One region of the Streptomyces sp. NPDC007917 genome, then DNA from elsewhere that is predicted to be linked to it. Evidence: predicted binding sites of a transcription regulator. Region 1 holds the regulator's gene; the other holds the start of a gene.

Region 1 (15,701 bases):
GCGCGAGGCAAGCACTGAGGCGGGCTCCGGAGGATGCCGTGACCGACACAAAGACCTTGCTCGAGAACCGCCCGCCGTCCCTGGCGACGCACTTCCTCCAGCGCGTCGAGGCGACGCCGGACGCCGAGGCCTACCGCTATCCGGTCCCGCCCGCCTCGGGCGAGGGCCCCGACGACTGGCAGCCCCTGACCTGGCGCGAGACCGCGGACCGGGTCTTCGCCATCGCCGCCGGCCTGATCGACCTCGGCGTCCGCCCCGAGGAGCGGGTGGCGCTGGCCTGCTCCACGCGCATCGAGTGGATCCTGACCGACCTCGGGGTGCTGTGCGCGGGCGCGGCCACCACCACGGTCTACCCGAACACCAACGCCGAGGAGACGGCCTTCATCCTCTCCGACTCCGGCAGCCGGGTGCTGATCGCCGAGGACGCGGCGCAGCTGGCCAAGGCGCGGGAGCAGCGCGAGGAACTTCCCGACCTGGCCCATGTCGTGGTGATCAACGCCGAGGACGCGATCCCCGCCGAGGGCGACCCCGAGGGCTGGGTGCTCTCGCTCGCCGAGCTGGAGAAGCGCGGCACGGCCCATCTCGAGGATCACCCGGACGCGGTGCGCGCGCGCATGGACGCGCTCCGCGCCGACCAGCTGGCCACGCTCATCTACACCTCCGGTACCACCGGACGCCCCAAGGGCGTACGCCTGGCGCATGACACCTGGTCCTACATGGCCATCGTGATCGGCAATCTCGACGGGATCCTCTTCGCCGACGATGTGCAGTACCTGTGGCTGCCGCTGTCGCATGTCTTCGGCAAGGTGCTGACGGCGGGGCAGGTGTACGTCGGGCACACGACGGCCGTGGACGGCCGGCAGGACAAGATCATCGAGAATCTGCCGGTGGTCAGGCCCACCTACATGTGCGCCGTGCCGCGGATCTTCGAGAAGGTCTACAACGGCGTGGCGCAGCGGGCCCGCGCCGGCGGCGCCGCCAAGTACAAGATCTTCCGGTGGGCGGTCGAGGTGGCCCGCGAGTACGCCAAGACCTCCCAGGACAACTTCCGCCGCACCGGCACGGCCTCCGTGCCCATGGGCCTCAAGGCCAAGCACGCCGTCGCCGACAAGCTGGTCTACGCCAAGCTGCGCGAGGCGTTCGGCGGGCGGCTGCGGGCCGCGGTGTCGGGCGCTGCCGCGCTGGCGCCCGACATCGGCTACTTCTTCGCCGGCGCCGGCATCAACATCCTGGAGGGCTACGGGCTCACCGAGACCAGCGGCCCCGGCTTCCTCAACCCGGTGGAGTACCGCACCGGCACGGTGGGCAAGGCGTTCGCGGGTCTTGAGGTGCGGGTGGCCGAGGACGGCGAGATCCTGATGCGCGGGCCGTCCATCATGCAGGGCTACCACGGGCTGCCGGACCTGACCGAGGAGGTGCTGGAGTCCGACGGCTGGTTCCACACCGGCGACATCGGCGAGCTCTCGCCCGACGGCTATCTCACCATCACCGACCGGAAGAAGGACCTGATCAAGACCTCGGGCGGGAAGTACGTCGCGCCGGCCGAGGTCGAGGGCCAGTTCAAGGCGGTGTGCCCGTTCGTCTCCAACATCCTGGTGCACGGCGCGGACCGCAACTACTGCACCGCGCTGATCTCCCTCGACGAACCCACGATCATGGGCTGGGCGCGGGAACACGGCCTGGAGGGCACGCCGTACGCCGAACTGGTGGCCACGGACGAGGTGCGGGAGCTGATCGACGGCTATGTGCGGCGGCTCAACGAGGGGCTGCAGCGCTGGCAGACGATCAAGAAGTTCCGGCTGCTGCCGCGTGACCTGGACGTCGAGCACGGTGAGCTCACGCCGAGCCTGAAGCTGAAGCGACCGGTGGTCGAGCGGGAATACAAGGACCTGCTGGAGGATATGTACACGGGCACGAGGGAAGCCTGAGAGCTCGGGTGGCCCGAAGGTTCGGGGTGGCCTGAAGGTTCGGGGTGGCCTGAAGGTTCGGGGTGGCCTGAAGGTTCGGGCGGCCGGCGAGTTCCCGTGCGCCGGGCATCCCGGGCGGGGTGTCGGGTGGGGCTCATGAGCCGCACGGGGCGTACCATCCGCACAGCTGCCGCAGCTCCGACACACTGTTCACCGGATTTTTCCCCTCATCGCGGCTCACTTGCGTAACTCGGTGCATATGAGGGCGGCATGTCTGCCACTCTGTCGGTGTCGGACTACGGCATGACGCCGGGACTGCTCAGGAGCCGCACAGTGGGGACGCCTTCTTCTGCCACACCTGCTTCTGTCACACCTGATCCGGCGCCGGGGGCAGTGCCGGGCGTAGTGCCCCGCCCCCGGCCCGGATCCGCGCCGGGACCGGCGCTCGTGGCCGTGCCCGGGGCCGTGCCGGCCGCTCGGATCGCCGCCGCGCGCACCAGCCTGCCCGGCAATCCGCTGGCGGCCTCCGCCGCCCGCCGGTTCGCACGCACGGCCCTCGCGGACTGGACCGCGCTCGACTTCCCCGCCGTCGGCCGGATCCCCGACCGGGTCGCGGACGAGGTCGTGCTGCTGATGAGCGAGCTGGTCACCAACGCCGTGGTGCACGCCGGGACGGCGGTTGAGGTGAGCTGTGCGCTGGACGTCTTAACGGGTGACGGGGAAGTGCCCTCCGTGGTCGTGGAGGTGACCGACCATCACCCCACCCGCTTCCTGCGCGGCGAGCCACCCGACGGGGGCGAGGACCCGGGGTGCACCGGACACGGGCTGCGGCTGGTGGCTGAGCTCGCCGAATGCTGGGGCACGGCCTATCGCCGGGACAGCAAGACGGTGTGGTTCCAACTGCCCGTCACCGCGGCCGAGCCCGTCACCCTTCCGGGGGAATCCGTCCCGGGCGGTTCACTGCCCGCCGACCTGCCCACCGCCCCGGGCGGCTCCCCGAAAGACGGCTCCCTCAAGGACGGCTCGTTCAATGACGGCTCCTTCAAGGGCGACGCGTCGAGCGGCGACCCGCTGAACGGCGACTCGCCGCGCGGCGACGCCTACGCCGTCGAACTGCTGGCCCCCGACCCCCGGCGCGTCGGCGTCCGCCCTACCGACGCCGACTGGATCCGGGAGGGCGCGCTGTCCTTCCTCGCCGAGGCGTCCGAGCTGCTGGCCGGGCAGTTCGACGAGGACATGGTGACCTCGCTGGCCGCCCAGCTGCTGGTGCCGCGGTTCGCCGACTGGAGCGCGGTGTGGCTCGACACGGAAGGCGGCCCGCCGCGGCTCGCCCAGGTGTGGCACGCGAGCGAGAGCCGGATCGAAACCCTCCGCCAGGTGCTCGAGAAGGAGCCCCCGGACCTGCCCGCCACCGCGCGCGGCCGGGCCGTGCCCTGGCCGTGGCCCACCGACCCCTCCGCCTACGGGCCCGGCGGCGCGGCCCTGGCCTGCCGCCTGATCGCGGGCGGGCGCACCGTCGGCACGCTGCTGCTCGGCCGGGCCGGGCTGATGCGGGTGCCGGGCGAGGTGGCGGGGCTGGTCGAGGACTTCGCCCGCCGGGTCGCGCTGGCGCTGGCCTCCGCCCGGCAGTACACGCGCCAGGAGACGATCAGCCGCGTGCTGCAGCGCGGGCTGCTGCCGTCCCGTATCGCCCGCATCCCGGGCGTGGAGTCGGCGGTGGTCTACGAGCCGACCGGCGGCACCTCGGCCGGGGGCGACTTCTACGACATCTTCCCCGCCGGGGACGGCCGCTGGGTCTTCGTCCTCGGCGACGTATGCGGCAACGGGCCGGAGGCGGCCGTGGTGACCGGGCTCGTACGGCCCTGGCTGCGGCTGCTGGCGCGCGAGGGGTACGGCGTCGGGGAGGTCCTGGAACGGCTCAACCGGATGCTCGGGGAGGAAGCCGTCGAGGCCGCCGTCGAGGGCGCGGCGGAGGCCGTGGCCGCGGGCGTGGGGCTGCCGGTGGGCGGCGGGGCGTCGCGGTTCCTGTCGCTGCTGTACGGGGAGCTGATGCCGCTCGGCGAGGAAGGCCGGGACGGCATCCGCTGCACGCTCGCCAGCGCGGGGCACCCGCTGCCCCTGGTGCTCCGGCCGGACGGGTCGGTGCGCACCGTCGCCGAGCCGCAGATCCTGCTGGGCGTCGTGGACGACGTCGCGTACGAGAGCGAGACCTTCGAGCTTGCGCCCGAGGAGACGCTGGTGTGCGTGACCGACGGGGTGACGGAGCACAGATCCGGCGCCCGGCAGTTCGACGACGGGGATGGGCTGGCGTCGCTGCTGGGCGACTGCGTGGGGCTGGACGCGGGGGACGTGGCGGAGCGGATCCGCCAGGCGGTGCACGCGTTCGCGGTCGAGCCGCCGGACGACGATCTGGCGATGCTGGTGCTGCGGGCGCGCGAAGATCGCCCGGAGAGGGCCTAAGGGGAATGGCCTAGGGGGCGTCCCGGACGGATCTCTTCCCCGACACGGATCCCTTCCCCGGCGCGCGGCTTCGGCCGCGCGGGGCGCCCCGGGCGCGAGGCGTTCGGCGCGCCGCGCCGATGGCGGACAATGGGGGGCATGCCTTCCGTACTGCCCGATGGCGAGCCCATGCCCGAGGACGGCGCGCTGCCCGCGAGCGCCCTGGCCCAGGCAGCGAACCGGCCGCTCGGGTTCTATCTGCATGTGCCCTACTGCGCGACCCGCTGCGGGTACTGCGACTTCAACACCTACACCGCCACTGAGCTGCGCGGATCCGGCGGCGTGCTCGCCTCCCGCGACAACTACGCCGACATGGTGATCGAGGAGGTCCGCCTCGCCCGCAAGGTGCTGGGGGACGACCCCCGGCCGGTCGAGACCGTGTTCGTCGGGGGCGGTACCCCGACCCTGCTGGCGGCCGCCGATCTCGGGCGGATGCTCGGCGCCATCCGGGACGAGTTCGGATTGGCGGAGGGGGCCGAGGTCACCACCGAGGCGAACCCGGAGTCGGTCGACCCGCGGTATCTGGAGCGGCTGCGGGAGTCCGGGTTCAACCGGGTGTCGTTCGGGATGCAGAGCGCCCGGCAGCACGTCCTGCGCGTACTGGACCGCACCCACACCCCGGGCCGCCCCGAGGCGTGCGTGGCCGAGGCGCGGGCGGCCGGGTTCGACCATGTGAACCTGGACCTGATCTACGGCACGCCGGGGGAGAGCGACGCGGACTGGCGCGCCTCGCTGGAGGCCGCGCTGGGCGCCGGGCCCGACCATGTGTCGGCGTACGCGCTGATCGTCGAGGAGGGCACCCAGCTCGCCCGGCGCATCCGGCGCGGCGAGGTGCCGATGACCGACGACGATGTGCACGCCGACCGGTACCTCATCGCGGAGGAGACGCTGTCGGCGGCCGGGTTCCACTGGTACGAGGTGTCGAACTGGGCCACCTCGGACGCCGGCCGGTGCCGCCACAACGAGCTGTACTGGCGCGGCGCGGACTGGTGGGGCGCCGGCCCCGGCGCGCACAGCCATGTGGGCGGCGTGCGCTGGTGGAACGTGAAGCACCCCGGTGCGTACGCACAGGCCCTGAGCGAGGGCCGGTCCCCGGGAGCGGGCCGTGAGGTGCTGACCGACGAGGAGCGCCGGGTCGAGCGGATCCTGCTGGAGCTGCGGCTCGCGGAGGGCTGCCCGCTGGACCTGCTGGCCCCGGCGGGCGCCGCCGCGGCGGCCAGGGCGCTGGCGGACGGCCTGCTGGAGCCGGAGCCGTACGGCGCGGGCCGGGCGGTGCTCACCCTGCGGGGGCGGCTGCTGGCCGACGCGGTCGTGCGCGACCTGGTGGACTGACGCCCGACCCGAGGCGTGCCTGACGCGCCCCGACAGGCCCTCTTACGGCCCGTCCGGACCGCCCACGGTCACATGGTCGATCAGCTCCTCCACCCGCCCCAGCAGGCTCGGCTCCAGGTCCTTGTACGTGCGGACCGAGGACAGGATCCGCTGCCAGGCCGCCCCCGTGTTCTCGGGCCACCCCAGCGCCCGGCAGACCCCCGTCTTCCAGTCCTGGCCGCGCGGCACCGTCGGCCAGGCGGGAATGCCGACCGAGGAGGGCTTCACGGCCTCCCACACGTCGATGTAGGGGTGCCCGACGACCAGCACGTGCTCCCCGGTGACCTCGGCCGCGATACGGGACTCCTTCGTGCCCGGGACCAGATGGTCGACCAGCACGCCGAGGCGGGCGTCGGGGCCGGGGGAGAAGTCGCGGACGATCGCCGGCAGGTCGTCGATCCCCTCCAGGTACTCCACGACCACGCCCTCGATGCGCAGGTCGTCCCCCCACACCCGCTCGACGAGCTCCGCGTCATGGCGCCCCTCCACGTAGATGCGCCCAGCGCGGGCGACGCGCGCGCGGGCCTGGGGGAGGGAGAGGGAGCCGGAGGCCGTGCGGCGCGGGCCCGTGGGGGCGGCGGCGCGGGGGCGCACCAGGGTGACGACGCGGCCCTCCAGGAGGAAGCCGCGCGGTTCCATGGGGAAGACCCGGTGTTTGCCGAAGCGGTCCTCCAGAGTCACCGTGGGGCCCTGCGCGGTCTTCTCGCAGCGGATCACGGCACCGCAGAACCCGGTGGTGACCTCCTTGACGACCAGGTCGGGCTCGGCCGGCACCTCGGGCGCGGGCGCCTGGCGCTTCCAGGGCGGGGTCAGGTCCGGGTCGTACTGTCGCATCCGAGTGACCCTAGCGCCGACCTCAGGGGGACACGCCGAAGCGAGCCGCGAGTTCGTCGCGCTGCGCCCGGACGAACCGGGCGTCCACGACGGCGCCGTGCCCCGGGACGTACAGCGCGTCCTCGCCGCCGAGGGCGAGCAGCCGGTCCAGGGCGGCCGGCCACTGGCCGGGGATCGCGTCGGCGCCCGCCTGGGGCTGCCCCGACTCCTCGACCAGATCGCCGCAGAAGACCACCTCGGGCTCGCCCGGGGCCCGGCCGGGGACGAGGACGGCCAGGTCGTGAGCGGTGTGGCCGGGGCCCACGTTCGCCAGCAGGACGGGCCGGTCGCCCAGGTCCAGGGTGAGCTCGCCGCACACCAGGTGGTGCGGGCGTACGAGATGGTCGGCGGCCCCGGCGGCGGCGCCGGGGTCCGCGCCGTGGCGCACCGCGTCCTCGCGCAGCGCGTCCCGTTCGCGGCCCAGCAGCTCGTCGAGTCCGGCGGCCCCGTACACCTCGCAGCCCGCGAAGGCGGCGGTGCCGAAGACATGGTCGAAGTGGGGGTGGGTGAGGGCGATGTGAGTGGGCCGGCGGCCGAAGAGCCGGGTGACCTCGCGGCGCACCCAGGCGCCCTCGGCCAGATCGGCGCCGGTGTCCACGACCAGGACGCCGGTCCGGCCGGCGATCGCGCCGACGGTCGCGTCCCAGCCCGGCAGCCGGCACCGGATGACGGACGGCGCGAGATCTTCCCAGCGCGCCTCTTCCCAACGGGTGTCCATACGGAGACGCTAGCTCCAGCGGTGGCAAAGCGGCGGCTCTTGCCCCGGCCACGGCACCCCGCCGTACACTGGCTGAGGGGTTCTGGCACTCGTGACCATTGAGTGCCAGGGGGAAGACCTGATGAGACGGCTGGACTGGAGGTGCGCGCGGTGCTCAGCGAACGCAGACTCGAGGTACTGCGTGCGATCGTCCAGGACTATGTGGGCACGGAGGAGCCGGTCGGCTCCAAGGCGCTCACCGAGCGGCACCGGCTGGGCGTCTCCCCGGCCACGGTGCGCAACGATATGGCGGCCCTGGAGGACGAGGGCTATATCGCCCAGCCGCACACCAGCGCCGGGCGCATCCCCACGGACAAGGGCTACCGGCTGTTCGTCGACAAGCTGGCCGGGGTGAAGCCCCTGTCCACGCCGGAGCGGCGGGCCATCCAGAACTTCCTGGACGGCGCCGTGGACCTCGACGACGTGGTGGGCCGCACGGTCCGGCTGCTCGCGCAGCTGACCCGGCAGGTCGCGGTGGTGCAGTACCCCTCGCTGACCCGCTCGACGGTCCGCCATGTGGAGCTGCTGTCGACGAGCCCGGCGCGCGTGATGCTGGTGCTGATCACCGACACCGGCCGGGTCGAGCAGCGCATGGTGGACTGCCCGACGCCCGTGAGCGAGGAGTCGCTGGCGGACCTGCGGGCCAGGCTGAACAGCCGGGTCGTGGGCCGGCGGTTCGCGGATGTGCCGCAGCTGGTGCAGGACCTGCCCGAGTCCTTCGAGCAGGAGGACCGGGGGTCCGTCTCGACGGTCCTGGCCACCCTGCTGGAGACGCTGGTCGAAGAGACCGAGGAGCGGCTGATGATCGGCGGCACCGCCAATCTCACCCGTTTCGGACACGATTTCCCCCTGACGATCCGGCCCGTGCTCGAAGCGCTCGAGGAGCAGGTCGTGCTCCTCAAGCTGCTCGGCGAGGCGAAGGACTCGGGCATGACCGTACGGATCGGTCATGAGAATGCTCACGAGGGCCTGAATTCCACTTCGGTCGTGGCAGTCGGCTACGGTTCGGGCGACGAGGCGGTCGCCAAACTCGGCGTGGTCGGACCGACCCGCATGGACTACCCCGGAACGATGGGAGCGGTACGCGCAGTGGCACGTTACGTCGGACAGATCCTGGCGGAGTCGTAAGTGGCGACGGACTACTACGCAGTCCTGGGCGTGCGGCGTGATGCCTCGCAGGACGAGATCAAGAAGGCATTCCGCCGGCTCGCGCGCGAGCTGCACCCGGACGTGAATCCGGATCCCAAGACCCAGGAGCGGTTCAAGGAGATCAACGCCGCCTACGAGGTCTTGTCCGATCCCCAGAAGAAGCAGGTCTACGACCTGGGCGGGGACCCGCTGTCCGCCGCGGGCGGCGGGGGCGGCGCGGGCGGCTTCGGCGCCGGCTTCGGCAACTTCTCCGACATCATGGACGCCTTCTTCGGCACCGCGTCCCAGCGCGGCCCGCGGTCCAGGACCCGGCGCGGCCAGGACGCCATGATCCGCCTCGATGTGGAGCTGACCGAGGCGGCCTTCGGGACCACCAAGGACATCCAGGTCGACACCGCGGTCGTCTGTACGACGTGCAGCGGCGAGGGCGCGGCGCCCGGCACCACGGCGCAGACCTGTGACATGTGCCGGGGCCGTGGCGAGGTGTCCCAGGTGACCCGGTCCTTCCTCGGCCAGGTCATGACCTCCCGGCCCTGCCCGCAGTGCCAGGGCTTCGGCACCGTGGTGCCGACGCCGTGCCCGGAGTGCGCGGGCGACGGGCGGATCCGCTCGCGCCGGACGCTGACCGTGAAGATCCCGGCCGGCGTGGACAACGGCACCCGGATCCAGCTCGCCGGCGAGGGCGAGGTCGGCCCGGGCGGCGGCCCGGCGGGCGATCTGTACGTGGAGATCCACGAGGTCCCGCACCCGGTCTTCCAGCGCCGGGGCGACGATCTGCACTGCACTGTGACCATCCCGATGACGGCGGCGGCCCTGGGCACGAAGGTGCCCCTGGAGACGCTCGACGGCCTGGAGGAGGTCGACATCCGGCCCGGCACCCAGTCCGGCCAGTCGATCCCGCTCCACCAGCGCGGCGTGACCCACCTGCGCGGCGGCGGCCGAGGCGACCTGATCGTCCACGTCGAGGTGCAGACCCCGGCCAAGCTCGACCCGGAGCAGGAGGAGCTGCTGCGCCGGCTGGCCAAGCTGCGGGGCGAGGAACGGCCGATGGGCGAATTCAAGCCAGGGCAGCAGGGGTTGTTCTCGCGGCTGAAGGATGCGTTCAACGGACGGTAGAGCCCTCAGGGGCCCCGAGCCGAGTACTGATCCACGCGGAGGACATGACACGATGTCGCCATGTCCTCCGCGCTGACCGATCTCTTTCGGTACCCGATCGTGCAGGCCCCGATGGCGGGTGGGGCCTCCTGCCCGCAGTTGGCTGTCACCGTCTCCGAGGCCGGCGGCCTCGGGTTCCTCGCCGCCGGCTACAAGACGCCGGAGGCGATGTACGAGGAGATCAAGCAGGTGCGGGGGCAGACCGGCCGGCCCTTCGGCGTGAACCTGTTCATGCCGCAGCCGCTCACCGCCGACCCCGCCGCCGTGGAGGTCTACCGCGAGCAGCTCGCCGGGGAGGCGGCCTGGTACGACACCCCGCTGGGCGACCCCGACTCGGGCTCCGACGACGCGTACGACGCCAAGCTGGCGATACTCCTCGACGACCCGGTCCCGGTCGTCTCGTTCACCTTCGGCTGTCCCACCCGCGCCGTTCTCGACGCGTTCGGGAAGGCCGGGACGCGGACGGTGGTGACCGTCACCTCGCCCGCCGAGGCGCAGGCCGCCCAGTGGGCGGGCGCCGACGCCGTATGCGTGCAGGGCGTCGAGGCGGGCGGCCACCAGGGCACCCACCGCGACGACCCGCGCGCCGACGGGACGGGCGCCGGGCTGGGGCTGCTGTCGCTGGTCGCGCTGGTCCGGGAGGTCGTGCAGATTCCGGTCATCGCGGCGGGCGGGCTGATGCGCGGCTCGCAGATCGCCGGGGTGCTGGCGGCGGGCGCGGTCGCGGCCCAGCTGGGGACCGCGTTCCTGGTCTGCCCCGAGTCGGGGGCCAACACCCTGCACAAGAAGGCCATGACCGACCCGGTGTTCGGCCGTACGGAGCTGACCCGCGCCTTCTCCGGGCGCCCCGCGCGCGGGCTGGTCAACCGCTTCATGCGCGAGCACGGCCGGTACGCCCCGGCCGCCTACCCCCAGGTGCACCACCTCACCTCGGGGCTGCGGAAGGCGGCGGCGAAGGCCGGCGATCCGCAGGGCATGGCGCTGTGGGCGGGGCAGGGGCACCGGCTGGCCCGGGAGCTGCCCGCCGCGCGGCTGGTGGAGACGCTGGCAGCCGAACTGGACGCGGCACGTGAGGGTTTGGGCGTCGGGCGGGACAGAGGTGCGGTGTCGTGACCGCTCCTGTCTTCCTGGCCGACTCCCTCGCGGGGGCGGCCGTGGGGGCGCGGCTGACGCTCGAGGGGCCGGAGGGCCGGCATGCCGTGTCGGTGCGCCGGCTGCGCGTGGGCGAGCCGGTGGTGCTGACGGACGGGGCCGGTACGGGCGCTTTCGGCGCCGTGGCGGCCGTCGAGGGCAAGGACCGGCTGCTGGTGGAGGTGGCCGAGGTACGTCATGAGGCGCCGCCGAGCCCGCGGATCACCGTCGTCCAGGCGCTGCCGAAGGGGGACCGCGGCGAACTGGCCGTGGAGACCATGACGGAGACGGGCGTGGACGCCATCGTGCCCTGGACGGCGGCGCGTTGTGTCACCCAGTGGAAGGGCGAGCGCGGCCTGAAGGCGCTGGGCAAGTGGCGTTCGACGGCCCGGGAGGCGGGCAAGCAGTCGCGTCGGCTCCTCTTCCCCGAGGTGACGGACGCGATGACGACCCGCCAGGTTGCCCGTCTTCTGGCCGAGTCCGACTTCGCGGCCGTCCTGCACGAGGAGGGCGGGGAGCCGCTGGCGACGGCGCCGCTGCCCGCCGGGGGGAGCGTCGCGCTGGTGGTGGGCCCCGAAGGGGGTGTGTCGCCCGAGGAGTTGGCTGCCTTCGCCGAGGCCGGGGCGCGCCCGTACCGCCTGGGCCCGACCGTGCTGCGCACCTCCACGGCCGGAACGGCGGCGGCCGCGCTGCTGTTGGGGCGCACGGGCCGCTGGAGCTGACGCCCCACCGCCACCCGGATGCCCCCGACTGCCCCCGCGCGCCCGGCGGATCATGTGGCCGAGTGTGCCCTTCCGGATTCCCCCGCTCCGGTGGGAACCTCTCCCTATGGGGGCAATGAGGCATCAAAGGAACGCGCTCTTGGCGGTGGTGGCGGCGGCCCTGGCGGCCGTCGCGGTGACGGCGTGCGAGCCCAGGGACAAGACGGGGCTCAGCGCCATCGGGGTGGCGGTCACCACGGACCGGGTCAGCACGCGCGCGCTCGAAAAGGGCGGCATAGACGTGCGCTGGATGACCTGCAACGCGGATGTGAAGGGCAAGCACACGTCCGGCCCGTCGCGGGACGCGAAGGCCTCCGTCCACTGCCGGGGCGAGACCAAGGACGACCGCACCATCAAGGTCAGCGGCACCGTCACCTACGAGCGCAAGAACATCTGCGTACGGGGCGATCTGACCGCCAAGGTGGACGGCCACCAGGTCTTCCGGGCGAATGTGATCGGCGACTGCAACGCACGGAAGACGGCGCATCCCAAGCCGTCCCGGAAGACCGTCCACCCGTGGGACCGGCGGACCACGGCGGCCAGCGACAAAGGCAGCGACAGAGGCAGCGACAGGGACAGCGGCAAGTAGGAGGCGGCCGACGGGCGGGCGCCGGGAAGCGGCCGGCCGAGAGGCGGCCGCAGCCGGCGCACCGCTCCCGCTCCACGGCGGCGGACCACCCCGTGGTTTCGGCGCGCGCCCTCCGGGCGTCCCGGTAGCATCCGGTTCCGTACCAGCCGACGTTGCGTAAGGAGCCACCGGTGGCGGGAGAACCGCAGGCCGACTGCCTGTTCTGCAAAATCGTCTCGAAGGAGGTGCCGGCGACCGTCGTCCGCGAGACCGGGACGACCCTCGCCTTCCGGGACATCAATCCCCAGGCGCCGACCCACGTCCTGGTGATCCCCAAGGTCCACTACCCGGACGCCGCCTCCCTCGCGGACGCGGAGCCGCAGGTCGCCGCCGACATACTGCGCGAGGCGGGCGCGGTCGCCGCCGACGAGTCGATCGACGGCACCGGCTTCCGCGTCATCTTCAACACCGGCTCGGGCGCGGGGCAGACCGTCTTCCACGCGCACGCCCACGTCCTGGGCGGCCGCGGCTTCAACTGGCCCCCCGGGTAGTCCCGTTGTCCGTACGTGAACTGGTCGTCCTGGGCACCGCGAGCCAGGTGCCGACCCGGCACCGCAACCACAACGGCTATCTGCTGCGCTGGGACGGCGAGGGCATCCTCTTCGACCCCGGCGAGGGCACCCAGCGGCAGATGCTGCGGGCGGGGGTCGCGGCCCATGACATCAACCGGATCTGTGTCACGCACTTCCACGGGGACCACTCGCTGGGTCTTGCCGGGGTCGTCCAGCGGATCAACCTGGACCGGGTGCCGCACCCGGTGACCGCGCATTACCCGGCGAGCGGACAGCGCTTCTTCGAGCGGCTGCGGTACGCGACCGCGTACCGCGAGACCGTGCCGCTGGCCGAGGCGCCGGTGTCCGGCCGGGGCGGGGTCCTGACGCGGACCGCCGGGTACACGCTGGAGGCGCGCAGGCTCTCCCACCCGGTCGAGTCCTACGGCTACCGGCTGATCGAGCCCGACGGCCGCCGGATGCTGCCCGAGCGGCTGGCGGCGCACGGCATCCGCGGGCCGGAGGTCGGCCGGCTGCAGCGCGAAGGGGCGCTGGAGCGGGAGGGGCGCACGGTCACGCTGGAGGAGGTCAGCGAGGTGCGGCGCGGACAGCGCTTCGCCTTCGTCATGGACACCCGGCTGTGCGAGGGCGCCTACGACCTCGCCCAGGGCTGCGACCTGCTGGTGATCGAGTCGACCTTCCTGGACGAGGACGAGCCGCTGGCGGTCGAGTACGGGCATCTCACGGCAGGCCAGGCGGCGCGGCTGGCCGCGGAGGCGGGGGTGCGGCACCTGGTGCTGACCCACTTCTCCCAGCGGTACGGCGACCCCTCCGACTTCGAGCGCCAGGCGCGGGCGGCGGGCTTCGAGGGCGAGCTCACGGTGGCGCAGGACCTGATGAGCGTGGCGCTGCCCAAGCGGCGCTGAGCGCCCGCTCACGCTCGGGCCCCGCCGCTGTCGGTGCCATCGTGCACACTGGCCGCAGCCGCACTGATCCACGACATTTCGCTGAACGAGATTCATTGAACGGGACCGGCGACGAGGCCGGTCCAATCTGGGAGCGCACGGTGACCACAGACCACGGCCAGCCGCTCGCGGCGGCGTACCCGGCGGAGTACCCCCTGCTCGACCCGCTCGCGGCCGTCCGCAGACCCGGTGACCCGGCCTGTGACGTCTATCTCACCGGCACGGTCTTCCTGGACATCATCTTCACCGGCCTGGACTCCGCCCCCGTGCGCGGCACCGAGTCCTGGGCCCGCGGTATGGGCTCCAGCCCCGGCGGGGTGGCCAACATGGCCACGGCCCTGGCCCGCCTCGGCCTGCGCACCTCCCTCGCCGCCGCCTTCGGGGACGACATGTACGGGGACTACTGCCGCGACGCCCTGGACCGCGGCGAGGGCATCGACCTGTCGCTGTCCCGTACGGTGCGCGGCTGGCACTCCCCGGTGACCGTGTCCATGGCCTACGAGGGCGAGCGCACGATGGTCTCCCACGGCCACGAGGCGCCGCCGCCCGAGGAGCCCGCCCCCAGCTGCCCGCCCCCGGCGCGCGCCGCCATCGCCTCCCTGGTCCCGGGGAACCGCGAGGAGTGGGTCACCCAGGCCGTCGGCCACGGCAGCATGGTCTTCGCGGACGTCGGCTGGGATGACACCGGCCGCTGGGACCCGGCCGACCTCGCCGATCTCGAGCACTGCGAGGCCTTCCTGCCCAACGCGGCCGAGGCGATGCGGTACACCCGCACCGAGTGCCCGCGCGCCGCCGCCCGCGCGCTCGCCGACAAGGTGCCGCTCGCGGTCGTCACCCTCGGCGCCGAGGGGGCGTACGCGGTGGACGGGCGCACCGGAGAGACCGCCGAGGTGCCGGCGATCGCCGTGGAGGCCCTGGACCCGACCGGCGCGGGCGATGTGTTCGTGGCGGGCTTCGTCACCGGCACCCTCGCCCAGTGGCCGCTCGCCGACCGGCTGGCCTTCGCGGGCCTGAGCGCCGCGCTGTCCGTGCAGGAGTTCGGCGGCTCGCTGTCGGCGCCCGGCTGGGTGGAGATCGCCGCCTGGTGGCAGCACGCGAAGTCGTACGACGACCAGGACCCCTCCGCGCTGCGCCGTTACGCCTTCCTGGACCGGATCCTCCCGGCGGCCGCCCGCCCCTGGCCGCTGCGCCGGGCGGTGCCGACGATCGGCTTCCGGCAGGCGTGAAGCGGGGGTGAGGCAGGGGTGACGGGGGAGGGTCCGCTGTGGACTAAAAGCACTCGGGTCTTGTCAGTGCTCCGTCGTACCCTTGTACTCGAGGTTGTCGAGCAACGAGAACCCCGTAAGAGGAGGTAGGAGCAGGCCTCAGAGCCGGCCCATGACGCAACCAACCACAGCACGCCAGGCGCATGCGCAGTTCACGGTTCCGAACAAGCACCCGATGGTCATGGTGCTGGGATCGGGCGATTCGCTGCTGCGCGTCATTGAGAAGGCCTTTCCGGCGACCGACATCCACGTGCGGGGCAATGAAGTCAGCGCGACCGGTGATCCGCGGGAAGTGGCCCTCATCCAGCGCCTGTTCGACGAGATGATGCTGGTGCTCCGCACCGGTCAACCGATGACAGAGGACGCGGTGGAGCGCTCGATCGCCATGCTGCGCGCGGCGGAGGACGGCGAGAGCGCGGTGGAGACCCCGGCCGAGGTGCTCACCCAGAACATCCTCTCCAACCGCGGCCGCACCATCCGCCCCAAGACCCTCAACCAGAAGCGTTACGTCGACGCCATCGACAAGCACACCGTCGTCTTCGGCATCGGCCCGGCCGGCACCGGCAAGACGTATCTGGCCATGGCCAAGGCGGTCCAGGCCCTGCAGTCCAAGCAGGTCACCCGGATCATCCTGACCCGGCCGGCGGTCGAGGCGGGCGAGCGGCTCGGCTTCCTGCCCGGCACGCTCTACGAGAAGATCGACCCGTATCTGCGTCCGCTGTACGACGCGCTGCACGACATGCTCGACC
Region 2 (15,701 bases), on a different contig from region 1:
ACGGTGTGGTCCAGGACCCCTCGGTACTTCCGCAGCTGCGACTCCGCGTCCAGGAACATCGAGCCGAGCGCCGAGTCGAACTGCACGGTGTCCAGCTGCGGCACGGGCCCCGAGGCATAGGTGACCGTGGAGCCGGCGACCGGGAATCCGTCCGTGACGAGCGGGATGACGCGCACGGTGATGTTGTCGCGCTCCGACGCCTCCAGCAGCCGCTCCAGCTGCGCCCGCAGGACCCGCGTCCCGCCGAACCGGGTGTGCAGGGCGGCCTCGTGGATGACGAAGGTGCACGGCGGGGGGGTGTCCCGGTCCAGGATGTCCCGGCGCTTCATCCGGTGGGAGAGCCTGCGGCGCAGCTCCGGCGGTGACCACGGGGGCACGGCCTGGCCCATCACCGCCTGCGCGTACTCCTCCGTCTGCAGCAGCCCCGGGATGTGGATGAGGCCGACGACGCGCAGGCGCGCGGCGTAGTACTCCATTTCGGCCAGGTCCAGTCCGCCGGTGGCGATCAGGCCCCGGTACTCCTCCCACCAACCGCCCTTGCGCTCATGGGTCATGGCGGCGAGCGCGTCGATGTACGCGCTGTCCGGGCAGGCGTAGATGGCGGCGAGGGTGCGTACGCGCTCCTCGCTCACGCCGAACCGGGCCAGCTCCAGATTGGTGATGTGGGTCCGGTTGATGCCCAGCCGGTCGGCGGCCTCCTGGATGCTGAGGCCCGCGTCCTCCCGCATCCTGCGCAGTTCGGTGCCCAGCCGCTGTTGACGGGCGGTGGGGGCGGTCCTGGGTGGCATGTCCCTCCCATACGTGTCACCCTCGCGGGCTATTTGTCGGGGAAATTCAACGAATCCGTAGCACTTGTTTGCAGCGCTGTCCTACGGTAGGTGGTGTCGCCACTACGAAGCGTTGATCATCGTAACGGTACGCGCACCAACGGCCGCGTCGCAGGGAGTTGACATTGGGACCCGACCACGAGCCCGACGACAGTCCTGCGGGCAGTTCGCCCTCCCCGGGCCCCGAAGAGCCGTATGTGTACACGCTGCAGAGCACCCGCCGGGCCACCTCCCCCAAGATCTGCCGGGATTTCGTCGCCTGTGTGCTGAACTCCGTTGGCCATGAAGACCTCGTCGAGACCGCGACCGCCTGCACCTCGGAGCTGGCCACCAACGCCTATCTGCACGCCGAGGGCGACTCCCTGATGCTGCGCGTGATGATCGAGCAGCCACGGCTGCGCGTCAGCGTGTACGACGCGAGCAGCGAGCTCCCCACCGGCGCGTATCTCCCGGAGGGCGACCGGATGTACGGGCGCGGACTGGGCGTGGTCGCGGCGCTGGCCGACGAGTGGGGGACGGCGGACGGGGACCCGGCGGGGATGTACGCCAAAGGCGTCTGGTTCGAGCTGAGGACGAGGGAGGGGAGCGGGGCGCCCTGAGCCCGCGCGGGGCCCCGGCGGCGGGCGTCCTGAGGCTGCGCCGGGCGTCCCGGCGGCGGCGTCCTCAAGCCCGCGCCGGGCGTCCCGGGAGCGGCGTCGCTAAGGCTGCGCCGGGTGTCCCAGGAGCATCGTCGGGGCGCCGCTCACCCGGGTGAGGAAGACCGTGCAGGAATTCACCCCTTCGAGGCGGAGCTTCTTCCGCAGCTCCTCCGGCTCGACGGCCGAGCCCCGCTTCTTCACCGTCAGGACGCCGACCTTCCGCTCACGCAGCAGCGCCTTGAGCCTCTTGAGGTTGAAGGGCAGCACATCCGTGATCTCGTACGCGGTGGCGTACGGCGTCGGGCGCAGATCGTCCGCCGTGACGTAGGCGATCGTCGGGTCGATGAGGCGGCCGCCGATCCGGGCGGCGACGTCCGCGACCAGGTGCGCGCGGATCACCGCGCCGTCCGGCTCGTACAGCCAGCGGCCGACCGGGCCCGGCTCGGGGTCCGGCAGCAGCGGGGTGCCGAGGAGGGAGTGGCGGTCAGGGAGCAGCGTGGCGCGGCGCATGCCCGGGCGGGCGGTGCCGAACCACAGCAGCGCCTCCTTCACATCGCCGTGGTCCGAGATCCACTCGGCCTCGGCGTCCTCGGGGACCGCCTCGTGCGGGATGCCGGGGGCGACCTTGAGGGCGGCGTGCGGGGCGGTGCGGGCGGCCTGGACGGCCCAGGACAGCGGCGGGGAGTACGCCTCGGGGTCGAAGACGCGGCCGCGGCCGCCGCGCCGGGCGGGGTCCACGAAGACCGCGTCGCATCCGGAGGTGTCGGTCTCGGTGACGTCCGCGTGGCGCACCTCGATCAGCTCGGCCAGGCCCAGGACCTCGGCGTTGGCCCGGACCACCGCGCAGGTCAGCGGGTCCCGGTCGACGGCCAGGACGGGGATGCCCGCGCGGGCCAGCGCGACCGCGTCCCCGCCGATGCCGCAGCACAGGTCGGCCACGCGGCGCACGCCGAGCTCGACGAAGCGGTCGGCGCGGTAGGCGGCGACGGAGGCGCGGGTGGCCTGTTCCACGCCGTTCGGCGTGAAGTACATGCGGTGGGCGTCATCGGCGCCGAACTTCGCGGCCGCGCGCTGCCTCAGCCGCGCCTGGGTGAGGGCCGCCGAGACCAGCTCCGCGGGGTGGTCGCGGCGCAGCCGGGTCGCCGTGGCGAGCTCGCGCGCCGGGTCGTAGTCCCTCAGCTCGCGGAGCAGTGTCTGCCCTTCGTCGCGGAGCAGTGAGTCGAAGGCGTCAACGTCCACGTCGCCCATTCTCCCCGCTCCAGCGAGCGCGTTCGCGCCACCCGGCTGAAGATCGCTTATGTGATGATGATCAAGAATGGCCTTACTCGCCTTTCAAGGTGTTTCGTGTTGGTCGCGGCCGCGGCTCTGCTCGCGGGCTGCTCGGACGTCGACGGAGCCGGTGCCGGGAAGGCGCGGGTGGACAAGGGCTCGGAGACCGCCGCCGCATCGTCCTCGCCGTTGTTCACATCGCCCTCCGGGCAGGGGACCCATGCCCCGGGCGCCGGTCATGGCTCGCCCCACGCGTCGGACTCGGGCTCGGGTTCCGGCCTGCCCTCGCCCTCCGCCGCGGCACCGGACGGCTACCGCCGCTGGGGGCTCGACGGGCCGCTGGAGACGGCGCCGCCGCCCTCGGCCAAACCGGCCCTCGTACCGCCTGCGGCCGGCGCGCCCGCCGGGCCGCCGATCATCGACCATGTGCCGACCGACGACCCGGTCGTCTTCGTGACCATCGACGACGGTGCCGAGAAGGACCCGGCCTTTCTGCAGCAGGCCCATGATCTGGGGCTGCCGTTCACCGGCTTCCTGACGGACGACGTGGTGGGCGGCGACTACGGCTACTTCGAACAGCTGCGCCGGCTCGGCAACGGGATGCAGAACCACACGCTCACCCATGCGAGGCTGCCCGATCTGGAGTACGACCACCAGGTCCACGAGATCTGCGGGCAGCAGGAGATCCTCACCCGCCAGTTCGGCGCCCGGCCGTATCTCTTCCGCCCGCCGTACGGGGCGGTCGACGACGACACCGTGCGCGCGGCGGCGGCCTGCGGGGTGCGGGCGCTGGTGATGTGGTCGGCCGAGATGAAGGCAGACGGGCTGGAGTACGCGGCCGGGAGCCGGCTGCACCCCGGCGACATCATCCTGGCCCACTTCCGCGGCCCCGCTCAGCAGGAGGGGCGGACCATGACCGATGTGATGACCTCGCTGCTGCGGGACATCCAGGCGCAGGGCCTCGCCGTGGCCCGGCTGGAGGACTACCTCTGAGGGGCGCCTGCCGGGGGCCTGTGAGGGGCGCCTGCCGGGGGGCCTGAGGGGTGCCTGCCGAGGCCTGAGAGGCGCCTGCCCGGGGCCTGAGGGGCGCCGCAGGGGACGACGGCCGGGGGCGCCGCAGGGGACGGCCTGGGGTGCGGCGCGCCGGGCCGCCGGGGCGCCGCTTCGCCCCGGCGCTTTGGCACTCTGGTTGACTGAGTGCTAACCGCGTCATAATGTCGTGGCTGGCACTCGGCATCGAGGAGTGCCAAACACAGCGACGGGCAGGTCCGGCACCCGCGACGACGGATCCACCTGGTCGCCACCTCAGACAGTTAACCCCGTGAGATCTCCGAAGGGGGAGGTCGGATCGTGACGACCGCCAGCACCAAGGTTGCCATCAAGCCGCTCGAGGACCGCATCGTGGTCCAGCCGCTCGACGCCGAGCAGACCACGGCTTCTGGCCTGGTTATTCCGGACACTGCCAAGGAGAAGCCCCAGGAGGGCGTCGTCCTGGCCGTGGGCCCGGGCCGCTTCGAGGAGGGCAACCGTCTCCCGCTCGACGTCTCCGTCGGCGACGTCGTGCTCTACAGCAAGTACGGCGGTACCGAGGTGAAGTACAACGGCGAGGAGTACCTCGTCCTCTCGGCTCGCGACGTCCTCGCGATCATCGAGAAGTAAGTCACCGAAGTTTTGCCTGTGAGCCGCGCCCCGGTGCCCCTGTCCATACCGGGGCCGGGGCGCGGTTCGTTCGAGAGGACATACGCAACCCATGGCGAAGATCCTGAAGTTTGACGAGGACGCCCGTCGCGCCCTCGAGCGCGGCGTCAACAAGCTCGCCGACACCGTCAAGGTGACGATCGGCCCCAAGGGCCGCAACGTCGTCATCGACAAGAAGTTCGGCGCTCCGACCATCACCAACGACGGTGTCACCATCGCCCGCGAGGTCGAGGTCGAGGACCCGTACGAGAACCTGGGCGCCCAGCTCGTCAAGGAGGTGGCGACCAAGACCAACGACATCGCGGGTGACGGCACCACCACCGCCACCGTGCTGGCCCAGGCGCTGGTCCGCGAGGGCCTGCGGAACGTGGCCGCCGGCGCCTCCCCGGCCGCCCTGAAGAAGGGCATCGACGCGGCCGTCAAGGCCGTCTCCGACGAGCTGCTGGCCACCGCCCGCCCGATCGACGAGAAGTCCGACATCGCCGCCGTGGCCGCGCTGTCCGCCCAGGACAAGCAGGTCGGCGAGCTCATCGCCGAGGCGATGGACAAGGTCGGCAAGGACGGTGTGATCACCGTCGAGGAGTCCAACACCTTCGGCCTGGAGCTCGACTTCACCGAGGGCATGGCCTTCGACAAGGGCTACCTGTCTCCGTACATGGTCACCGACCAGGAGCGCATGGAGGCCGTCCTCGAGGACCCGTACATCCTGATCCACCAGGGCAAGATCTCCTCCATCCAGGACCTGCTGCCCCTGCTGGAGAAGGTCATCCAGGGCGGCAGCAAGCCGCTGCTGATCATCGCCGAGGACGTGGAGGGCGAGGCCCTGTCCACCCTCGTCGTCAACAAGATCCGTGGCACCTTCAACGCCGTCGCGGTGAAGGCCCCCGGCTTCGGCGACCGCCGCAAGGCGATGCTCGGCGACATGGCCGCCCTCACCGGCGCCACCGTCGTCGCCGAGGAGGTCGGCCTCAAGCTCGACCAGGTCGGCCTGGACGTGCTGGGCACCGCCCGCCGCGTGACCGTCACCAAGGACGACACCACCATCGTCGACGGTGGCGGCAAGTCCGAGGACGTCACCGGCCGGATCGCCCAGATCAAGTCCGAGATCGAGGCCACGGACTCCGACTGGGACCGCGAGAAGCTGCAGGAGCGGCTCGCCAAGCTGGCCGGCGGCGTGTGCGTGATCCGCGTCGGCGCCGCCACCGAGGTGGAGCTGAAGGAGAAGAAGCACCGCCTGGAGGACGCCATCTCCGCGACCCGCGCCGCGGTCGAGGAGGGCATCGTCTCCGGTGGTGGCTCCGCGCTCGTCCACGCCGTCAAGGTGCTGGAGGACAACCTCGGCAAGGAGGGCGACGAGGCCACCGGTGTCGCCGTCGTCCGCCGCGCCGCGGTCGAGCCGCTGCGCTGGATCGCCGAGAACGCGGGCCTGGAGGGCTACGTCATCACCTCCAAGGTGGCCGAGCTCGAGAAGGGCCACGGCTACAACGCGGCCACTGACGAGTACGGCGACCTGGTGAAGGCCGGCGTCATCGACCCGGTCAAGGTCACCCGCTCCGCCCTGGAGAACGCGGCGTCCATCGCCTCCCTGCTGCTCACCACCGAGACGCTGGTGGTCGAGAAGCCGGCCGAGGAGGAGCCCGAGGCCGCGGGTCACGGCCACGGTCACGCGCACTGACGCGCCCACCGCGCACTCCCTCACGGCGCGGTCACCCCTGGCGGGGGTGGCCGCGCCTCATGCGTTCCGGGGCTGTGGCGGGCCCACCGCCCGTGCCGGACCTGGGGTCAGCGCCCCTTGGACGGTCCGTTGGAGGGTCCGTTGGAGGGTCCGTTGGACGGTCCCTTGGGCTGTCCCTTGGGCTGTCCCTTGGGGGGTCGTCCGACGTTCGACGAGACGACCGAGACCGCCGCCCGCGGCGCGATCTTCGCCAGCCCCGTCATGGCCTTGTACCGCGGATCGGGGATCGACAGCGCCTTGCCCCGCGCGAAGTCCTTGAGCGCGGCGGTCACCAGCCGGTCCGCGTCCAGCCACATCCAGCTCGGCACGCTGTCCGGCTTGATCCCGGCCCGCGCGTGGAACTCGGTCCGTACGAACCCCGGGCACAGCGCCATCAGCCGCACCCCCGAGCTCGCCAGGTCCCGCGCCGCGCCCTGGGTGAACTGCACGACCCAGGCCTTGCTGGCCCCGTACGTGCCACGCGGGAAGAACGCCGCGATGGAGGCGACGTTGATCACCCCGCCGCGGCCCCGGGCCCGCATGGTCTCGGCCGCGGCCGTGGTGAGCCGCAGGACGGCCTCGCAGTGCACCTTCATCATCCGCAGCTCGTCGGCCAGGGACACCTCGAGATAGCGGCCCTTGTTGCCGAACCCGGCGTTGTTGACGAGCAGATCGATCGGGTGCTTGCGGTCGCCGAGACGCGCCTCGACCGCCGCGATGCCGTCGTCCTCGGACAGGTCGGCCCGCAGCACGTCCGCCTCGACCCCGTGGCGGTCGTGGAGGTCGGCGGCCTGCTCGCGCAGTCGCTTCTCGTCGCGCGCCACCAGCACCAGGTTGTGGCCGTCCGCCGCGAGCCGGCTCGCGAAGGCGGCGCCGATGCCCGCCGTGGTTCCCGTAATCAACGCAGTCGTCATACGCGCACGTTAGCGGCCACGGCGGGGGTCGGAGCGCACTCGTCCGGATCAGTTCGTCGGGGTGATGGAAAGAGTTCTGGTGGAGGAGAGCGCTGATTCCCGGAATTCGGGGTGGAGTGCGTCGCCCGCGGCGAGCAGCCGTGGCAGCAGGGCGCGTTCGGTGGTGGCGGCGCGGAAGAGAAAGCCGACGGTCACCTCGTGGTCGGGGCGGTGCACGATCTCGACCGGGTCCCCGGCGCGTATCTCGCCCGGCTCGAGGACCCGCAGATACGCCCCGGGCACCGCGGCCCGGGTGAACCGCTTCACCCAGCGCTCCTCGCCCAGCCAGGCCGCGAAGGTCCGGCACGGGATGCGCGCGGAGGCCACTTCGAGCAGCAGATCGGGGCCGATCCGCCAGCGCTCGCCGATCCGGGCTCCGGTCACCTCGAGGCCCTGGGTGGTGAGGTTCTCGCCGAAGACGCCGTTCGGCAGCTCGCGGCCCAACTCGCGCTCCCAGGCGTCCAGGTCCTCGCGCGCGTAGGCGTACACCGCCTGGTCGTTCCCGCCGTGGTGGCGGGTGTCGCTGACGGTGTCGCCGACGAGTCCGCTCCCGGCCTCGCCCTTGGGGCCCGGGGCCACCACCCGCACCGGTCCGTCGGCGGGGCGCTTGTCGATACCGGTGCCGCCGGAGGGGGCGTCGGTGTACTCGACCGGCTTGAAGCGGCCGAGGTTCACGGTGAGCACGGTCGGCGGGCCCGGGGGCCCGGCTTCGGGGATACGGGTCATGACGGCACGCTAAGGGACCGCGGCGGCGCGGTTGAAGGGTTTCGACCCCCGGCTCCCCTGGTTCCGGCCCCCGGCTCCGGCCTCCGGTTCCGGCCTCAGGTGTGGGCCGTCAAAGCCTCGCCGCGATATTCCAGGTTGTACCCAAGGGTCGCTTATGCTCGAGGCATGATCGAGCCTCGCCATCTGAGGGTGCTGCGCGCCGTGGCCGCCACGGGCTCCTTCTCCGCGGCCGCCCGGGAGCTGGGCTGCACCCAGCCCGCCGTCAGCCAGCAGATGAAGGCCCTCGAACAGTCCACGGGCACGCCGCTGCTGATCCGTACGGGCCGGGAGATGCGGCTGACGCAGGCCGGCGAGGCGCTGGTGCGGCACGCGGCGGGGATCCTGGCCGGGCTGACCGCCGCCGAGGAGGAGGTCGCCGCGATCGCCGGGCTGCGGGCCGGCCGGGTGCGGCTGGCGTCCTTCCCCAGCGGCAGCTCGACGCTGGTGCCGACCGCGCTCGCCGAGATGCGCAAGGACTACCCGGGGACCCGGGTCTCGCTGGTGGAGGCCGAGCCGCCGCGCTCGGTGGAGCTGCTGCGCGCGGGCGACGTCGAGATCGCCGTGGCCTTCCGCTACCCGGAGGTCGAGCCGGCGGTGGCCGGCGCGGAGCCGGCGGCGGACGCGGAGGGGCCGGCCGGCCCGGCCGAGGGCCCGTGGGGCAAGGACGACCTGGTCGTACGGCCGCTGCTGAGCGACCGGCTGGTGGGTGTGGTGCCCGAGGCGCACCGGCTGGCGGGGGCCGGGGCGGTGGGCATCGGGGAGCTGGCCGAGGAGCCGTGGATCGCGGGGTGCCCGCGCTGCCGCAGGCATCTGGTGGACGTGTGCGAGGCGGCGGGCTTCACGCCCCGGATCGACTTCGCGACGGACGACTATCCGGCGGTGATCGGGCTGGTGGCGGCGGGGCTCGGGGTGGCGGTGCTGCCGGAGCTGGCGCTGGAGTCCGTACGGGCCAAGGGGGCCGCGATGGTGCAGGTGGAGCCGGCCGTGCGGCGGGAGGTCGTCGCGCTCACTCTGCCGGACCTCGCGCGGGTCCCGGCGGTGGCGGCGATGCTGGAGCGGCTGGAGTCGGCGGCGCGAGGCGAACCGCGGCCGTGACGGGCGGCTGAACGCGGGCGTCCAGGGGCGTCCGGGGGCGTCCACGGGACCGCTCGCGGCGGCGGCCGGGCCCACGGTCGGTGCCGATACGTTTCTTCAGTGTGTGGTGATCGCGGGCGCGATCAGGCGCCGGGAGCTCCGGCGCCCGAGGTGGCCACAGCCCGGTGGCGTGCCCGCCCCATGAGCTCCTCGCGTTCGTCCTCGGTCAGTCCGCCCCACACGCCGTACGGCTCACGAACCGCCAGCGCGTGCGCCGCGCACTCCGCGCGTACGGGGCATCGCATGCACACTTCTTTGGCTGACATCTCGCGTGCGCTGCGGGCAGCGCCGCGCTCTCCCTCCGGGTGGAAGAAGAGCGAGCTGTCGACCCCGCGACACGCGGCCAGGAGCTGCCAGTCCCACAGGTCGGCGTTCGGACCGGGAAGACGGGAGAAATCTGCCATTGCCTTATCTCCTCGAAGCGATCTGGTGCGGACGCTGTGTCCTGGGTCGTACACCTACTGTGTAAGTAGATGTAAATATGACTCATTGCGAATCTAGCCACAGAGACCGGCAAATTGGAAGCAAGGTCGCCAAATGCCATCGAAGAGGGCGGAAGTCGGGGTGAGGCGCGGCGGCCGCGATGAAGCAGCTCTGTGTCCGTTCCCTCACGTAGAGTGTCGAAGGTGGCCGCTGGACCCCGTAACTCTTTCGGGTGACCGTCGTTGAGAGTGCGGAGGCGGTTGATGGGTAAAGCTCTCGGACGGATGTCCGAGGCTGTCAATCGCACAGGTGACGATATGTACCAGCCTGGAGGCTCAAGGTGACGCGCATCAGCTGCGGAGGGCGGTCATGACATCCGTCCTCGTCTGCGACGACTCCCCGCTTGCCCGAGAGGCGCTGCGCCGCGCGGTGGCGACCGTGCCCGGCGTCGAGCGTGTGACGACGGCGGCCAACGGCGAGGAAGTCCTCCGCCGCTGGGGGGCCGACCGTTCGGATCTGATTCTGATGGACGTGCGGATGCCCGGCCTCGGCGGCGTCGAGACCGTGCGGCGGCTGCTCTCGGCCGACCCCGGCGCCCGGATCATCATGCTCACGGTCGCCGAGGACCTGGACGGCGTCGCGCTGGCCGTGGCCGCCGGCGCCCGTGGCTATCTGCACAAGGACGCCTCGCGCGCCGAGCTGCGCGCCACCGTGACCCAGGCGCTGGCCGACCCGACCTGGCGGCTGGCGCCGCGCCGGCTGCGCTCCGCCGAGATGGGCGCGGCGCCCACGCTCACCGCCCGCGAGATCCAGGTGCTGGAGGGCATGAGCCACGGCCGGTCCAACGCGGAGATCGGCCGTGAGCTGTTCCTGTCCGAGGACACCGTCAAGACCCACGCCCGGCGGCTGTTCAAGAAACTCGGCGCCTCGGACCGGGCCCACGCGGTGGCGCTCGGCTTCCGCTGGGGTCTGGTCCGTTAGTCCCGGCCCGGGCCCCGGCCAGGGGAAGCCGTAGCGCCAGAACGGGGGCACCTCCCAGCGGTGGCCGGGGAGGTAAAAGCCCAGAAAAAGGGGCCGACGGTCCCCGCCCGGCGGGTGGCGGGCGGGGCGAAGGGCGGCGGCTTATGTTGGTTCGCCGGGCGATGCCGCATCCTTGAAGGTGTGGAGTTCCTCGGGGACATGTCGGTCGGGCGTGAGGGGAGAGCGCAGGACGTGACGACAGCCGGCGCACCTGCTCATAACGCTTCAGCGCACAACTACGGACGCGGTGCCACGGAAGCCACGGCGCCAAGGCACCATGGACGGATGCGCGACGACGAGACCCAGGGGTCCCCGAAGGCCGGCGGCCCCGGGACCCAAGGGGCCATCGGCGCCCTTGTCCGGCGCGCCGCAGAGGGGGACGAGCGGGCCACCCACGATCTGCTCGCCCATGTGCATCCGCTCGCCCTGCGCTATTGCCGCACGCGCCTGTCGCGGCTGCCGGGCGACGCCCGCCATTTCGTGGACGACCTGGCGCAAGAGGTCTGCCTCGCGGTGTTGTGCGCGCTGCCGCGCTACCGCGACACCGGCCGGCCCTTCGAGGCGTTCGTCGTGGCCATCGCCGCGCACAAGGTCGCCGATCTGCAGCGCGCGGCCATGCGCCACCCGGGCAGCACGGCCGTGCCCTCGGACGAGATGCCGGAGCAGCCGGACGATTCGCTCGGCCCCGAGGAGCAGGCGCTGCTCAGCAGCGACGCCGAGTGGGCCAAGAAGCTGCTGGCGAATCTCCCGGAGCACCAGCGCGAGCTGGTGCTGCTGCGGGTCGCGGTCGGGCTGACGGCGGAGGAGACCGGGCAGATGCTCGGGATGTCGCCGGGGGCGGTGCGAGTGGCCCAGCATCGGGCCCTGAGCAGGCTGCGCGCGCTCGCCGAGCAGTAGTTTCGGCAGGCCACGGCGTTTTCCACAGGGAGGAATGGGGCACCAGTCGCGCCCGTTAGCATGGGAGTCCGCGCTGGGGCAAGACCATTGGAAGGGTGTCATGACTGTCAACGTCGACGGAGTGCCTGAGAAATTCGCGATGCTCGGGCTGACGTACGACGATGTGCTGCTGCTGCCGGGCGCCTCCGAGGTGCTGCCGAACGCGGTCGACACCTCGTCCAGGGTCTCTCGGAACGTCCGGGTGAATGTGCCGTTGCTGTCCGCCGCCATGGACAAGGTCACCGAGTCCCGGATGGCCATCGCCATGGCCCGTCAGGGCGGCGCCGGTGTGCTGCACCGCAATCTGTCGATCGAGGACCAGGCCAACCAGGTCGACCTGGTCAAGCGGTCCGAGTCCGGCATGGTGACCGACCCGATCACGGTCCGGCCGGACGCGACGCTGGCCGAGGCGGACGCGCTGTGCGGAAAGTTCCGGATCAGCGGCGTCCCGGTGACGGACGCGGCGGGCAAGCTGCTCGGCATCGTCACCAACCGTGACATGGCCTTCGAGACGGACCGGGGCCGTCAGGTCCGTGAGGTCATGACCCCGATGCCGCTGGTCACCGGCAAGGTCGGGATCTCCGGCGAGGACGCGATGCAGCTGCTGCGCCGCCACAAGATCGAGAAGCTGCCGCTGGTCGATGACGCGGGCGTGCTCAAGGGCCTGATCACCGTCAAGGACTTCGTGAAGGCCGAGAAGTACCCGCACGCGGCCAAGGACGCCGACGGGCGGCTGATCGTCGGTGCGGCGGTCGGCGTCGGGGACGAGTCGTACGACCGGGCGCAGGCGCTGGTCGAGGCCGGGGTGGACTTCCTCGTGGTCGACAGCGCCCATGGCCACAGCCGGGGCATCCTCGACATGATCGCCAAGCTGAAGTCCAACATCAGGGTCGATGTGGTGGGCGGCAATGTCGCCACCCGGGACGGCGCCCAGGCGCTGATCGACGCCGGGGTGGACGGGGTCAAGGTCGGCGTCGGGCCGGGCTCGATCTGCACCACCCGGGTGGTCGCGGGCATCGGTGTGCCGCAGGTGACGGCGATCTTCGAGGCCGCGCGGGCGTGCCATGCGGCCGGGGTGCCGCTGATCGGCGACGGCGGCCTGCAGTACTCGGGCGATATCGCGAAGGCGATCGCGGCGGGCGCGGACACGGTCATGCTGGGCAGCCTGCTGGCCGGGTGCGAGGAGTCCCCGGGCGAGATGGTGTTCATCAACGGCAAGCAGTTCAAGTCCTACCGGGGCATGGGTTCGCTGGGCGCGATGCAGTCGCGCGGCCAGGCCCGCTCGTACTCCAAGGACCGCTACTTCCAGGACAATGTGCTCTCCGAGGACAAGCTGGTGCCCGAGGGCATCGAGGGCCAGGTGCCCTACCGGGGCCCGCTCGCCTCGGTGGCCCACCAGCTCGTGGGCGGTCTGCGGGCGTCGATGGGGTATGTCGGCTCGGCGAATGTGGCGGAGCTCAAGGAGAAGGGCCGTTTTGTGCGGATCACGGCGGCCGGGCTCAAGGAGAGCCACCCGCACGACATCCAGATGACGACCGAGGCGCCCAACTACTCCTCTCGTTAGCGCGTACGAAGGGGCAGGGATACTGGGACGGCAGACCTGAAGAGCGAAAGGCACCCACGTGACTGAGATCGAGATCGGGCGCGGCAAGCGCGGCCGCAGGGCGTACGCGTTCGACGACATCGCCGTTGTGCCGAGTCGTCGTACCCGGGACCCCAAGGAGGTCTCAATCGCCTGGCAGATCGACGCCTACCGCTTTGAGCTGCCGTTCCTCGCCGCCCCGATGGACTCGGTGGTCTCGCCGAAGACCGCGATCCGCATCGGCGAGCTGGGCGGTCTCGGGGTCCTCAACCTCGAGGGCCTGTGGACCCGGTACGAGGACCCGGAGCCGCTGCTCGCGGAGATCGCCGAGCTGGACGAGCAGACCGCGACGCGGCGCATGCAGGAGATCTACGCCGCGCCGATCAAGGAAGAGCTGATCGGACAGCGCCTGAAGGAGGTGCGCGACTCGGGCGTGGTGACGGCCGCCGCGCTCTCCCCGCAGCGCACCGCGCAGTTCTCCAAGGCCGTCGTGGACGCCGGGGTCGACATCTTCGTGATCCGGGGCACCACGGTCTCGGCCGAGCATGTCTCCGGCGCCGCCGAGCCGCTGAACCTGAAGCAGTTCATCTATGAGCTGGACGTCCCGGTCATCGTGGGCGGCTGTGCCACCTACACCGCCGCCCTGCATCTGATGCGGACGGGCGCGGCCGGTGTGCTGGTCGGGTTCGGCGGCGGCGCCGCGCACACCACGCGCAATGTGCTGGGCATCCAGGTGCCGATGGCGACCGCCGTCGCCGATGTCGCCGCCGCCCGCCGGGACTACATGGACGAGTCCGGCGGCCGGTATGTGCATGTGATCGCCGATGGCGGCGTCGGCTGGAGCGGCGATCTGCCCAAGGCCATCGCCTGCGGTGCGGACGCGGTGATGGTGGGCTCGCCGCTGGCGCGGGCCACGGACGCGCCGGGCCGGGGCCACCACTGGGGCATGGAGGCCGTGCACGACGAGGTGCCGCGCGGCAAGCGGATGAACCTGGGCACGGTGGGCACCACGGAGGAGATCCTGCTGGGCCCCTCCCACACCCCCGACGGCTCGATGAACTTCTTCGGCGCCCTGCGCCGGGCGATGGCCACGACGGGCTACTCGGAGCTCAAGGAGTTCCAGCGGGTCGAGGTCACGGTGGCGCCCTCGCAGCACGACAAGCGCTGAGCGCTCAGCAGAAACGGGTTGGCCCCGACCGCGATGCGGTCGGGGCCAACCCGTTTGGTGGCGCGCTCAGCGCTTGCGCGCCATCGGCGTCAGCGGTTGCTGAGGCGGTAGGCGGTGGAGACCGCCGCGATCGGGGACAGCGCCATGAAGATCCAGGTCACGGCGTCGGCGTCGTCCTTCCAGGCGTCGAACAGGCTGGGGGAGGACTGGCCGCCCGACTCGAACACAGGCGAGTTGAAGTGGCTGAAGAAGATCTCGTTCGCGGACAGCGGCTCAATGCCGGCGGCGCTGAGCTCCTTCTCGAAGTTGCCGAACCAGTCGCTCATGACCATCGCGTAGCCGTACACCTCGCCGATGAACACCGCCACCAGGGCCAGAATGGCGCCGACCACCCACAGCGCGGGGTTGCGGCCGCCCAGCTTGGCGATGACGAAACCCACGAGCGCGCCGACGGCGACACCGGCGTAGGCGAACTGGGTGATCTTCGGCTCCTGGCCGTCCGTGTCGGCCAGCGCGCTCAGCAGGAAGGCGTAGAGGAACGCGCCGACCAGAGCGGCGACGACGGCGGCGAGGACGGCGACCGCGGGGTTGCCCTGGCGGCCGGCCGGCGGCGCCGGCGGCGGGAAGCCGCCCGCGAACTGCGGCTGCTGCTGCGGGCCGCCGAACTGCGGCTGCGGCTGCGGCGGCTGGGCCGGGTAGCCGTAACCACCGGGCTGCTGGGGCGGCTGCGGCTGCTGAGGCTGCTGCCAGTTCTGGCTCATGGAGATCCCCCGGGGATGAAGGTGATGATCCGCACTCCGGGGATTTCTGCTGATGGGAGCGCGGACGAAGAGTTCGAGCCATAAAACTAACAGCCGGGCACGACAATCAGACAAGTCGTGTCTGTCGTCCGTGACACGCCTGCGACCGGACAGAGACAACCTGTCCGTCCTTATGGTGATTTGACAGCCACTAATCCGTGACGTGTTTGTCGTCGAGGTAACTCTCCACCCCTGTAAACGGCGCAGCGTCCGATGGCGTTCCGCTGCGGGGTCTCCCTCCTGTCACATGATCATGAACGCACGGTAGCAGTGGTCGCGCCGCGCGAGGGCGCGTGCCCGATCGGCATCGGCGGCGGACAAGAATCCGGCATAAGCAATAATGTCAACTTATGGCGCAGAACAAGACGTTCACGGGACGTGATGTCGGTATCGACCTCGGCACGGCGAACACCCTGGTGTACGTACGGGGCAGGGGAATCGTGCTCAATGAGCCGTCAGTCGTCGCGGTCAGCACGACGGACGGGAGCGTGCTGGCGGTCGGCTCCGAGGCGAAGGAGACCATAGGGCGTACCCCCTCCAACATCGTCGCCGTCCGCCCGTTGCGGGACGGGGTCATCGCCGACTTCGAGATCGCCGAACGGATGCTGCGGCACTTCATCAGGAAGGTCACCGGCGGCCGCCGGCTCTCCCGCCCCCGCGTCGTGGTGTGTGTGCCCTCCGGCATCACGGGCGTCGAGCGGCGCGCGGTCACGGAGGCCGCCTCACAGGCCGGGGCGCGCCAAGTGCATCTGATCGAGGAGCCGATGGCGGCGG

What was found. Region 1 encodes HrcA, which represses chaperone genes, less so after heat shock. Its sites were predicted from a motif close to TTNGCACTCNGNNNNNCNGAGTGCNAA; they were not measured.
Region 2: groES (co-chaperone GroES) is a predicted target of HrcA. The motif match lies at 3,912-3,938, and genes of this name have one in related genera.

Annotation. Positions count from the first base shown of each region.
Region 1 covers NZ_JBIBKK010000006.1:412,776-428,476, reverse strand. Annotated here, with positions in the region: gene ACFZDL_RS14805 (AMP-dependent synthetase/ligase) at 39-1,928, shown strand; gene ACFZDL_RS14800 (SpoIIE family protein phosphatase) at 2,355-4,367, shown strand; gene hemW (radical SAM family heme chaperone HemW) at 4,506-5,738, shown strand; gene ACFZDL_RS14790 (DUF3097 domain-containing protein) at 5,781-6,611, opposite strand; gene ACFZDL_RS14785 (MBL fold metallo-hydrolase) at 6,634-7,368, opposite strand; gene hrcA (heat-inducible transcriptional repressor HrcA) at 7,519-8,535, shown strand; gene dnaJ (molecular chaperone DnaJ) at 8,536-9,672, shown strand; gene ACFZDL_RS14770 (nitronate monooxygenase) at 9,733-10,824, shown strand; gene ACFZDL_RS14765 (16S rRNA (uracil(1498)-N(3))-methyltransferase) at 10,821-11,564, shown strand; gene ACFZDL_RS14760 (hypothetical protein) at 11,710-12,192, shown strand; gene ACFZDL_RS14755 (histidine triad nucleotide-binding protein) at 12,363-12,722, shown strand; gene ACFZDL_RS14750 (ribonuclease Z) at 12,728-13,648, shown strand; gene ACFZDL_RS14745 (PfkB family carbohydrate kinase) at 13,789-14,913, shown strand; gene ACFZDL_RS14740 (PhoH family protein) at 15,065-15,701, shown strand, end outside.
Region 2 covers NZ_JBIBKK010000011.1:256,480-272,180, forward strand. Annotated here, with positions in the region: gene ACFZDL_RS23940 (Scr1 family TA system antitoxin-like transcriptional regulator) at 1-788, opposite strand, end outside; gene ACFZDL_RS23945 (ATP-binding protein) at 953-1,426, shown strand; gene ACFZDL_RS23950 (class I SAM-dependent methyltransferase) at 1,526-2,713, opposite strand; gene ACFZDL_RS23955 (polysaccharide deacetylase family protein) at 2,810-3,727, shown strand; gene groES (co-chaperone GroES) at 4,085-4,393, shown strand; gene groL (chaperonin GroEL) at 4,485-6,107, shown strand; gene ACFZDL_RS23970 (SDR family NAD(P)-dependent oxidoreductase) at 6,215-7,060, opposite strand; gene ACFZDL_RS23975 (MOSC domain-containing protein) at 7,109-7,825, opposite strand; gene ACFZDL_RS23980 (LysR family transcriptional regulator) at 7,991-8,959, shown strand; gene ACFZDL_RS23985 (WhiB family transcriptional regulator) at 9,082-9,402, opposite strand; gene ACFZDL_RS23990 (response regulator transcription factor) at 9,791-10,402, shown strand; gene ACFZDL_RS23995 (sigma-70 family RNA polymerase sigma factor) at 10,727-11,338, shown strand; gene guaB (IMP dehydrogenase) at 11,439-12,941, shown strand; gene ACFZDL_RS24005 (GuaB3 family IMP dehydrogenase-related protein) at 13,000-14,127, shown strand; gene ACFZDL_RS24010 (hypothetical protein) at 14,217-14,888, opposite strand; gene ACFZDL_RS24015 (rod shape-determining protein) at 15,278-15,701, shown strand, end outside.